Regions from separate parts of the Neorhizobium sp. R1-B genome, predicted to be linked through region 1. Evidence: predicted binding sites of a transcription regulator. Region 1 holds the regulator's gene; each other region holds the start of a gene.
What was found. Region 1 encodes PhoB, which activates phosphate uptake and scavenging genes when phosphate is short. Its sites were predicted from a motif close to TGTCATNNANCTGTCAT; they were not measured.
Positions count from the first base shown of each region.

Region 1 (3,260 bases):
TTTCCGCTGCCGGAATGGTCCAAGGCAGCTACCACCGGATAACGGTCTCCCAACGCCTTAGGCACCTTGGCCAACCCACGTAGGATCCCCGATCAACGTTCTGTTTTTGCTCGTAGAACCGGCATGGAACGTTCTATGTCATCAACCGTTGATGCGGATATCCGATCACGGTTTGAAGGTTCGATCATGTCTTTCCTGCGAGCTAACGGTCTGACGATCGTGCTGATGGTGGCGGCGCTTGCCACGATCGGCGGGACGTTTATTTCCGGGTGGAGCGTTCATAACGACGAACTCGCCGAACACGGACAGGTCGCGCTCTCGGCTGTCGACTATCTCACCTCTGGACATTTTCTCTCCGCCATCTTCGAGAACTGGGAGAGCGAATTTCTGCAGATGTCCGCCTATGTTATGCTGACGGCGATGCTCTATCAAAAGGGCTCGGCGGAATCGAAGGATCCGGATCAACCCAACCCGCAGGATGAAGATCCGCGGAAGCATCTACCCGATCCCGAGGCGCCATGGCCGGTAAAGGCGGGCTCCTTCATTCGCGGCCTCTATTCCTATTCGCTCGGGATCGCGCTCGGCCTGCTGTTCCTGCTCACATTCGTGCTGCATCTTCGCTACAGCTTCGAGGCTGCCAATGTGGAAGCCGCCATGCACGGGCAGCCGACAATGCCTTTCTGGCAATATCTGGGAGACGCGCAATTCTGGTTTGAATCCTTCCAGAACTGGCAATCCGAATTCCTCTCGACTGCGGTGCTGGTGGTTCTGTCGATCTTCCTGCGCTTCAAGGGGTCACCGGAATCCAAGGCCGTGGCCGACCCGATCAGCAAGACCGGTTAAACAAGCCCGATCAGCAACGCCGCCCGTCAGGACTCCATCGAATAACCGGCGCCGCGAACGGTGCGGATGACATCCTGCATGTTGGAGAAGTTGAGCGCCTTGCGCAGACGACCGACATGCACATCGACCGTGCGTTCGTCCACATAGATATCATGACCCCAGACGCCGTCGAGAAGCTGCGAGCGAGAAAAAACCCGGCCTGGCGAGGCCATCAGGAACTCCAGCAGGCGGAATTCGGTCGGGCCCAGGCGAACCTCGCGGCTCTTGCGATGCACGCGATGGGTCTCGCGATCGAGCTCGATATCGCCGCAACGCAGCACGCTGGACAAGACTTCCGGCCGGGCACGCCGCAACATGGCCCTGACGCGCGCCATGAGTTCCGGCGTCGAAAACGGCTTCACCACATAGTCGTCCGCACCCGTTGCGAGACCGCGAACGCGTTCGCTTTCCTCGCCGCGGGCCGTCAGCATGATGATCGGCAGGCGCTCGGTCTCCGAGCGCATGCGCAAACGGCGGCAAAGCTCGATGCCTGAGACGCCCGGCAGCATCCAGTCGAGGATCAGGAGATCCGGAGTGCGTTCCTGAAGCCTGATTTCAGCTTCGTCGCCGCGCAGGATCGTCTCGACCTCATACCCTTCAGCTTCCAGGTTGTAGCGAAGAAGCACGCTCAGCGCTTCCTCGTCTTCCACCACAGCAATTTTTGGCAGCATCTCAGCTCTGCTCCATCAGCATTCCGTCATTCGGTGATCGCGCCAAGCGTATTCGATGTATCGTCCTTCGGGCGCTCGCCCTCCGGCTGGGCGCCCGTCGTCATGTAGTAGATCGTCTCGGCGATGTTGGTGGCGTGGTCGCCGATGCGCTCGATGTTCTTGGCGCAGAAGAGAAGATGCGTGCAGGTGGTGATGTTGCGCGGATCTTCCATCATATAGGTGAGGAGTTCCCGGAACAGCGAGGTGTACATCGCGTCGATCTCTTCGTCGCGGATACGGATCGCTTCGGCCTTTTCCGCCGAGCGGCTGGCATAGACGTCCAGCACTTCCTTGAGCTGTACCAGCGCCAGATCGGAAAGGTGCTCGATGCCGCGTGCAAGCTTGCGGGGCACGCCCGTGCCCTGCACCGCGATGACACGCTTGGCGGTGTTCTTGCCCAGATCGCCGACGCGTTCGAGATCGGCTGCTATGCGCAGCGTGCCGACGATCTCGCGCAGATCGGCAGCCATGGGCTGGCGTCTGGCGATCGTGACGATAGCTTTGTCCTGAATCTCCCGCTCAGCATGATCGAGGATCACATCATCCGATATGACCTTCTGAGCCAAAGCCGAGTCCGAATTCACCAGGGCGCGCACAGCATCCGCGCACATCTGCTCAGCAAGACCGCCCATCTCGGAGATACGGCGGCTCAAATATTTCAGTTCGTCATCATAGGCCGACAGGATATGGGTCGATGCCATCGTCTAGTCCTCGATATTGGGTTGTCGGGCGGCGCAGTCGGCAGATCAGCCGAAACGGCCCATGATGTAATCTTGAGTGCGCTGGTCGTCCGGATTGGTGAACATCTTGTCTGTGTCGTTTTCTTCGACAAGCTGACCCAGATGGAACATGGCAGTGCGCTGCGACACGCGAGCCGCCTGCTGCATCGAATGCGTCACGATGACGATCGTATAGTTGGCCCGGAGTTCGTGGATCAGCTCCTCGACCTTGGCGGTTGCAATAGGATCGAGCGCCGAGCAGGGTTCATCCATCAGGATCACTTCCGGCGACACTGCCACCGCGCGGGCAATGCAGAGACGCTGCTGCTGACCACCGGAGAGGCCGGTGCCGGATTCGTGCAGGCGATCCTTCACCTCGGTCCAGAGGCCGGCCCGCTGGAGGCTGGCTTCGACGATCTGATCCATGTCGGCCTTGTTTCTGGCCAGACCGTGGATACGTGGGCCGTAGGAAATGTTTTCGTAGATCGACTTCGGAAATGGGTTCGGCTTCTGGAAAACCATGCCGACGCGGGCGCGCAATTCAACGACATCGATATTCTGATCATAGATATCGTCGGCATCGAGTGTGATCCTGCCCGTGACGCGGCAGTTCTCGATCGTATCGTTCATGCGGTTGAGGCAGCGCAGAAAAGTGGACTTGCCGCAACCGGAAGGACCGATGAGGGCAGTCACCGTGTTTTCCCGGACGTTCAGGTTGACGTCGAAAAGCGCTCTCTTTTCGCCGTAATAGACCGACACGTCCTTGCCGATCATCTTGTAGGAAGAATCGTTCATCTTCTGATCCAGCGCCTTTTCAACTGCTGCTTCTGACATCATGTTCATCGTGTCCTACTCCTTTTACCAGCGCCGCTCAAAGCGTCGCCGCAAGAGAATTGCGCCAACATTCATTACGATGAGGAACAGGAGCAGAATGATGATCGCTCCAGAG
Region 1 covers NZ_SOEM01000001.1:383,851-387,110, forward strand. The annotation lists gene EDE05_RS01780 (PACE efflux transporter) at 1-42, shown strand, start outside; gene EDE05_RS01785 (DUF6766 family protein) at 187-843, shown strand; gene phoB (phosphate regulon transcriptional regulator PhoB) at 870-1,553, opposite strand; gene phoU (phosphate signaling complex protein PhoU) at 1,580-2,293, opposite strand; gene pstB (phosphate ABC transporter ATP-binding protein PstB) at 2,339-3,154, opposite strand; gene pstA (phosphate ABC transporter permease PstA) at 3,170-3,260, opposite strand, start outside.

Region 2 (3,260 bases), on a different contig from region 1:
CAGAACTCGACGTTCATGGACCACTATCTGGAGGTCGAATACGACCTGTCGGATGTGATGTTCATCACCACGGCGAACACGCTGAACATTCCGGCACCGCTGATGGACCGCATGGAAATCATCCGCATCGCCGGTTACACGGAAGACGAAAAGCGCGAAATCGCCAAGCGTCACCTTCTGCCAAAGGCAATCAAGGAACATGCGCTGCAGCCGAACGAGTTCTCGGTCAGCGACGATGCCCTGATGGCGGTGATTCAGCAGTATACCCGTGAAGCGGGTGTCCGTAACTTCGAGCGCGAATTGATGAAGCTCGCCCGCAAGGCGGTCACCGAGATCATCAAAGGCAAGACGAAATCGGTCGAAATCACGGCGGCCAACATTCACGACTATCTCGGCGTGCCCCGCTTCCGCCATGGCGAAGCAGAGCGCGAGGATCAGGTCGGGGTCGTTACCGGCCTTGCCTGGACCGAGGTCGGCGGTGAACTGCTGACCATCGAAGGGGTGATGATGCCGGGCAAGGGCCGTATGACGGTCACCGGCAACCTCAAGGAGGTCATGAAGGAATCGATTTCGGCTGCGGCATCCTATGTCCGTTCGCGCGCCGTCGATTTCGGCATCGAGCCTCCCCGATTCGACAAGTCCGACATCCACGTTCACGTGCCGGAGGGGGCGACCCCTAAGGACGGTCCGTCCGCAGGTGTCGCCATGGCAACCGCCATCGTGTCGACCATGACCGGGATTCCGGTCAACAAAAATGTGGCGATGACCGGTGAAATTACGCTTCGCGGTCGTGTGCTGCCGATCGGTGGCCTCAAGGAAAAGCTGCTCGCAGCTCTCCGGGGCGGTATCACCAAGGTTCTGATCCCGGAAGAGAATGCCAAGGATCTGGCTGAAATTCCGGACAATGTGAAGAACAGCATGGAGATCATTCCGGTTTCCCGCATGGGAGAAGTGATCCGCCATGCGCTCGTTCGCCAGCCCGAGCCCATTGAATGGGACGGCACGGTGGAAACGCCGGTCATCGCCACAGTCGAGGGCGTTGACGACGTCGGCGCCGCGATCGCGCATTGATCGACAGGCTTCCGTATATGCCAATTTGGCACTGACCACTGAAAAAGCCGGCTTAAAGCCGGCTTTTTTTGTGAAAACTTTCGGAGACCCCTTGTTTTTCAGGCGATTGCGGAGCTTTTGGGTTGCCAAGGCCGGACGGAAAACTATTGTCGGCCCCGAAATACATGAGTCGTTCCAAAACCGTTGAAAGGGGTGGAAACATGAACAAGAACGAGCTGGTATCCGCAGTGGCCGAAAAGGCTGGCCTCTCCAAGGCCGATGCCGCATCCGCTGTTGATGCCGTTTTTGAGACCGTACAGGCTGAACTGAAGAAGGGCGGCGATATCCGTCTTGCCGGTTTCGGCAGCTTCTCCGTTTCCCGTCGCGAAGCGTCCAAGGGTCGTAACCCTTCGACCGGCGCTGAAGTCGACATTCCGGCACGCAACGTGCCGAAGTTCTCGGCCGGTAAGGGCCTGAAGGACGCAGTCAACAGCTAACGCGCTGCCTTTCAGGCACCCTTACAGTCTCGAACAAGAAAAGGCCCGGTTTCCGGGCCTTTTCCTTTTGGCGGCATTGTCATCTGCCTGTCACGCATCTGGCCCACAAGCCATCTGTTCGTTTCCAGGACAGGAGGGGCTTCCCATGACATTTTCACTTCGTGCCGCCATGACCGCTGCGCTTCTGGCGTCGGTCTCAGTGCCGGCCAGCGCCGAGCAGGTGTTCAACCGCATTGCATCTTTCCCCGTTGTCAGCAATCTTCCTGCCGATAAGGACAAGAAGGCAACCACATCGGCAGAGATCATCACCGCCAGCGAAGACGGCAAGACGCTCATCTATTCCGACAGCCCGCTCGGCGCGATCGGTTTCATCGACATCACCGATCCCAAGGCTCCGAAGGCACTCGGCGCCGTGACTTTCAAGGGCGAACCAACGTCGGTTGCCGCGGTCGGCAACAAGGTCCTTGCAGCCGTCAATACCGGCGAAAGCAAGGCCAAGCCAACCGGCATGCTCGCCGTCGTCGACATCGCCACGAAGAAGGTCGACCTGACCTGCGATCTGGGTGGCCAGCCGGATTCGATCGCAGTCTCCAGGGACAAGACCTTTGCGGCGATCGCGATCGAAAACGAGCGCGACGAGGATGTGAACGACGGAGCTCTCCCGCAGATGCCGGCCGGCGACCTCGTCATCGTGTCGCTCAAGGGGGGCACTGCCGACTGCGCGTCGATCAAGCATGTCGATCTGAGGGGCATTGCCGAAGTCGCGCCGGAAGATCCGGAGCCCGAATTCGTCGCCATCAACGATGCCGGCGAAATCGCCGTGACGCTGCAGGAAAACAACCATATCGCTATCATCGACGGCAAGACGGCCAAGGTCATCGGTCACTTCTCCGCCGGCAAGACCGACTTGGATGGCATCGACAACAAGACCGACGGCCAGCTTGCGTTTACGGGCAAGGCCGAAGGCGTGCTCCGCGAGCCCGACGCGATCAAGTGGCTCGACCACAATCGTCTGGCTGTCGCCAACGAAGGCGACTGGAAGGGCGGTTCGCGCAGCTTCACCATCTTCGACCGCAGCGGCAAGGTCCTCTATGAATCCGGCGCCTCGCTGGAGCGCGAGATCGCTCGAATCGGCCATTTTCCGGACAAGCGTGCGAAGTCAAAGGGTGTCGAATTGGAAGGTATGGAGTTCGCTTCCTTCAACGGCCGCAATTACATTTTTGTTCTCTCCGAACGCGCTTCCGTCGTGGCCGTTTACAAGGATACCGGCGCCGAACCGCAACTTGCCCAGCTTCTGCCCTCGGGCATCTCGCCGGAAGGTGCTGTCGCCATTCCTGGCCGCAACCTGCTCGCCACGGCCAATGAAGCCGATCTCGGCGAAGACGGCGGCGCCCGCTCACATGTGATGATCTATGAGCTTGCCGAAGGCCGGCCTAGCTATCCGACGCTCGTCTCGAAGGATGTCGACGGCAATGTAGTCGGCTGGGGCGCTCTCTCCGGCCTTGTCGGCGACGCTGAAAAGGATGGCATTCTCTATGCGGTCAGCGACAGCGTCTACAACATGCAGCCGTCGATCTTCACCATCGATACGACGAGGAAGCCGGCCGAGATTACCAATGTCCTGCGGGTGACCCGCAACGGACAGCCGGCCCAAAAGCTTGATATCGAGGGTGTAGCGCTTGATGGAAAGGGTGGTTTCTGGCTGGCGTCGGA
Region 2 covers NZ_SOEM01000002.1:222,741-226,000, forward strand. The annotation lists gene lon (endopeptidase La) at 1-1,071, shown strand, start outside; gene hupB (DNA-binding protein HupB) at 1,272-1,547, shown strand; gene EDE05_RS03925 (esterase-like activity of phytase family protein) at 1,693-3,260, shown strand, end outside.
Region 2: EDE05_RS03925 (esterase-like activity of phytase family protein) is a predicted target of PhoB. The motif match lies at 1,625-1,641, and genes of this name have one in related genera.

Region 3 (3,260 bases), on a different contig from region 1:
AGAAAATCCGCAAGTCTTGCATTCTCTTTCACGTCAAAACCTCCGATTGGAGCAGAGGTCATAGGCCGGCGAAAATTTATCGTCTTGAAGGAAAGTGACACCTATGACCCGCAACGGCCGTCGCCGATGGGAAGAGATGTTCAGCGGGCGCGATACTGCCCGGGGGTCAGTCCGGTTCGCGATTTGAAGTGGCGGGTGAAATGGGCCTGGTCGGCAAAGCCGCATTCGAGCGCGATTTCCGCCGGCGGACCGCCCCGACTCAAGCGCTTGCGCGCCTCGCGGATGCGAATGTCGGTGAGGAAGGAATGCGGCGTGATGTGAAATTCCTTGCGGAAGGCGCGGATGAGATGGGCACGGCTCAAGCCCGCCACTTCGGCAAGTTCCTCCAGTCCGACATCGCTGGCGAAATTCTCCACCAGGTAGTCGCGCGCCCGATGCACGGCCGATCTTTCAGCTGTATCGGTCGGCACGATGATCGAGCTGCCGTGCCGCCGGAACATGGCGTCCAGCACCAGGAACATTGCCTGGCTCGTCTCCAGCGCGCCGGACCCCAACTCGAGGGTGCGATGCGCCGCATGGAAAGCATCCGCGAGCGACTGGTCGCGAAGTATCTGCCTGCCGAAGGCGGGCATGCCCCGAAAAGGCTTCCCGGTGACGTCTTCCAGGATTTCGCGCAGCAGCGAGAGGTCCGGATAGATCATGCGGTAGCGGTAGCCGCCCTCGTAGGGCGCTCCATCATGGATCTCGCCCGGGTTGATGAGATAGAGGTCGCCCGGTCCGGACGCTTCCCTTGTGCCGCGGATCGTGGCGATCTGGCCACCACTCTCGATGGCGCCGATGCTGAATGTGTCATGGGCATGCGGGGCGAATTCGTGGGTCAGGAAGGTGGCGGTCAGGCACTCCATGCCGCCGAAGCGGCTGTCCCGCCAGAAGCGGGTGGTTTCCGCGTCCGCGAGCGGCATGTGGTCGGCTGCCTGCTCCTGCGAGATATTGTCCATCACGCGGATATAGCAGATTTGCGCCTTGGCTTCTTGAACAAAAGTGACGCCGGAGGGTCTCAGGCGATCTTGCGTGACGCCACCCGACCCATGGGATGCAGGGAGTGGACGAGGAGAGGTGCGCCCTGCTCCTCCTCGACGAATAGGGCGAGGTTGGCGACCTCGACCGGCTTCCTGAGGAAGGGTTCGAAGTGATCGCGCAACGCCAGCTCGAAGCGCGGCATGTCGATCGCGGAAAGCGGCCCCGTGAGGGTCATGTGGAAGCGGAATTCGTCCATCACGTAAGGGTGGCCCCAGCGGTGCAGGTTTGCAAATTGCGGAGCTGTCAGGTCGCCCGGATCGCAGCGCTCCAGCTCCGCTTCGGAAAGCGGAGCGCGAAAGGCGTCGAACTCCTGCACGACGGCGGCAGCGAGAAACCGCATGGTCTCGCAGGGCAGCACCGGTGCAAGGCCGAAGAAATTGCCGAGCCGAACGACTTCCAGTCTCGGCAGATCAAACGGATCGTGCGCGCCCGCAAATCGCATCAGGTGCCGCAGCAGTGCCTGTTCGGTAACGCCGGGTGCAAGCCGGAAGGGCGACTTCAGCGTGGCGTGGAAACCGGAGCGGCGCGGTAGCGCGGTGTTGAAGGCGATGTCGTGGATGCCGATGCCTCGGATCGCCGGCGGCTCCATGGCCTCGCCGGAAAAGGCGTTGCGGCCAAGCCATTGGGCGGCGGCCAGCGTCAGCGGATCATAAGCCGGAGGCGTGAAATATATGGCATAACGCATGCATCACCTTCTCGTGCGTCCCTTCTTTTCCGCCCCGGTATTTTACGTATTGCTCATCGACCCCACGAATGGAGGTACGTGATTTGCGTGACAGATTAACGACGAGGGCGACGGAAGGATTCGCGTTTAGCGCGCGGCAGCGGCCAGGTGGCTTTCCAGGGCAAAGGAGTCCGGAAGCTGCATTTCCTCGCCGTTTACCGTACGGAGTGCTACTTCGGCGAGCTTGTGGGCGAGCCCAAAGCTGACCTTGAAGCCCCCGGTAAGAGCAATCACCTTGCGGTGATCCGGATGCGGCCCGACCATCGGGTCGCGGTCGATGGCTTTGGGCCGAAGCCCCGCCCAGCGCTCGATCACCGGCGCTTCCCTCAGGGCCGGCACGAGATCGCGAGCGCGGCTGACCAGATCGTCGAGCAGACCGTCCGTCGAGGCTGCGTCTTCGAACACGTCCTCGCTGGTGCTGCCGACCGCGACATGCCCGCCCTCGTGGGCGACGACATAGAGCCCGTTGAGGAAGATGATCGGCAGTGTCGGATCGACGTCGGCCCTGAGCAATGCCGCCTGGCCCTTCACTGCCTGTCCGAGCGGCCGTGGCAGCGGCGGAGAGATTTCCCCCAGCAACGGGAAGGACTGGTGGCCCGCCGCCACGATGCAATGTCCGAAGGCAGTACTTTCGCCGCCTGCGAAAATCACACGGTTTTTCTCCGGATCGACCCGATCGGCGACAAGCCCCTCGATAATCCGGACGTGTCTTGCCGCACGCAGGAAAGCCACAAGCGCCGCAGTAAGACCGCGCGGCGAAACGCGCGCCGCGAAAGTGTCATGAACAAGACCGGCTTCGGTAAAGGTTGCATCCGGCCAACCCTCCTGAACGCCGCGATCGACGACATGCCAGTGGAAACGGCGGCCATGCTGATGCCAACAGATTTCGGCATCCTGCGAGTGCCGCAAGGCGATCGTTCTGAGATGCGGTTTCGGCAAGGGGATCAGCCGACCGCAACGGCGGTACCCGCAGGTCATGCCGGTCGCCTGCTCGATGCCGGCGACCTCCTCTTCGAGCGACAGCAGCGCGTCGAACTGGAACTGTTTCTTCTCGTTCCATTTGTCCGGCATATGCGGCATCAGCGCGCCGAGCAGTCCGCCGCTCGCCCCCTGCCCCATCCGGCCCGCATCGACGAGCAGCGTCCTGATACCGAGGCGCTCTGCCTTGACCGCCGCCCAGAGGCCCATGACGCCGCCTCCGAGGATGACGAGATCGACAGCTGCCGGAAGATCGTGAGATCGACCGCCAAGATCCGATTGACCCTTGGACCCGGCAGGATTATCCGCATGTCCCATGAGCGACGATGACCTCGAAAAGCTTGCGACCCCCGACAGTGTTGCCCGGGAAGACCAGCCGCTGGACTGGCACGAGGGCGATATGCCCTATTCGCAAAAGTTTGGCGATCACTTTTATTGTCGCACCGATGGGCGGCTGGAATGCGGCCACACCTTCCTC
Region 3 covers NZ_SOEM01000003.1:252,480-255,739, forward strand. The annotation lists gene EDE05_RS06225 (AzlC family ABC transporter permease) at 1-62, opposite strand, end outside; gene EDE05_RS06230 (AraC family transcriptional regulator) at 141-998, opposite strand; gene EDE05_RS06235 (DUF1045 domain-containing protein) at 1,058-1,765, opposite strand; gene EDE05_RS06240 (FAD-binding oxidoreductase) at 1,892-3,100, opposite strand; gene mnmD (tRNA (5-methylaminomethyl-2-thiouridine)(34)-methyltransferase MnmD) at 3,099-3,260, shown strand, end outside.
Region 3: EDE05_RS06235 (DUF1045 domain-containing protein) is a predicted target of PhoB. The motif match lies at 1,853-1,869, and genes of this name have one in related genera.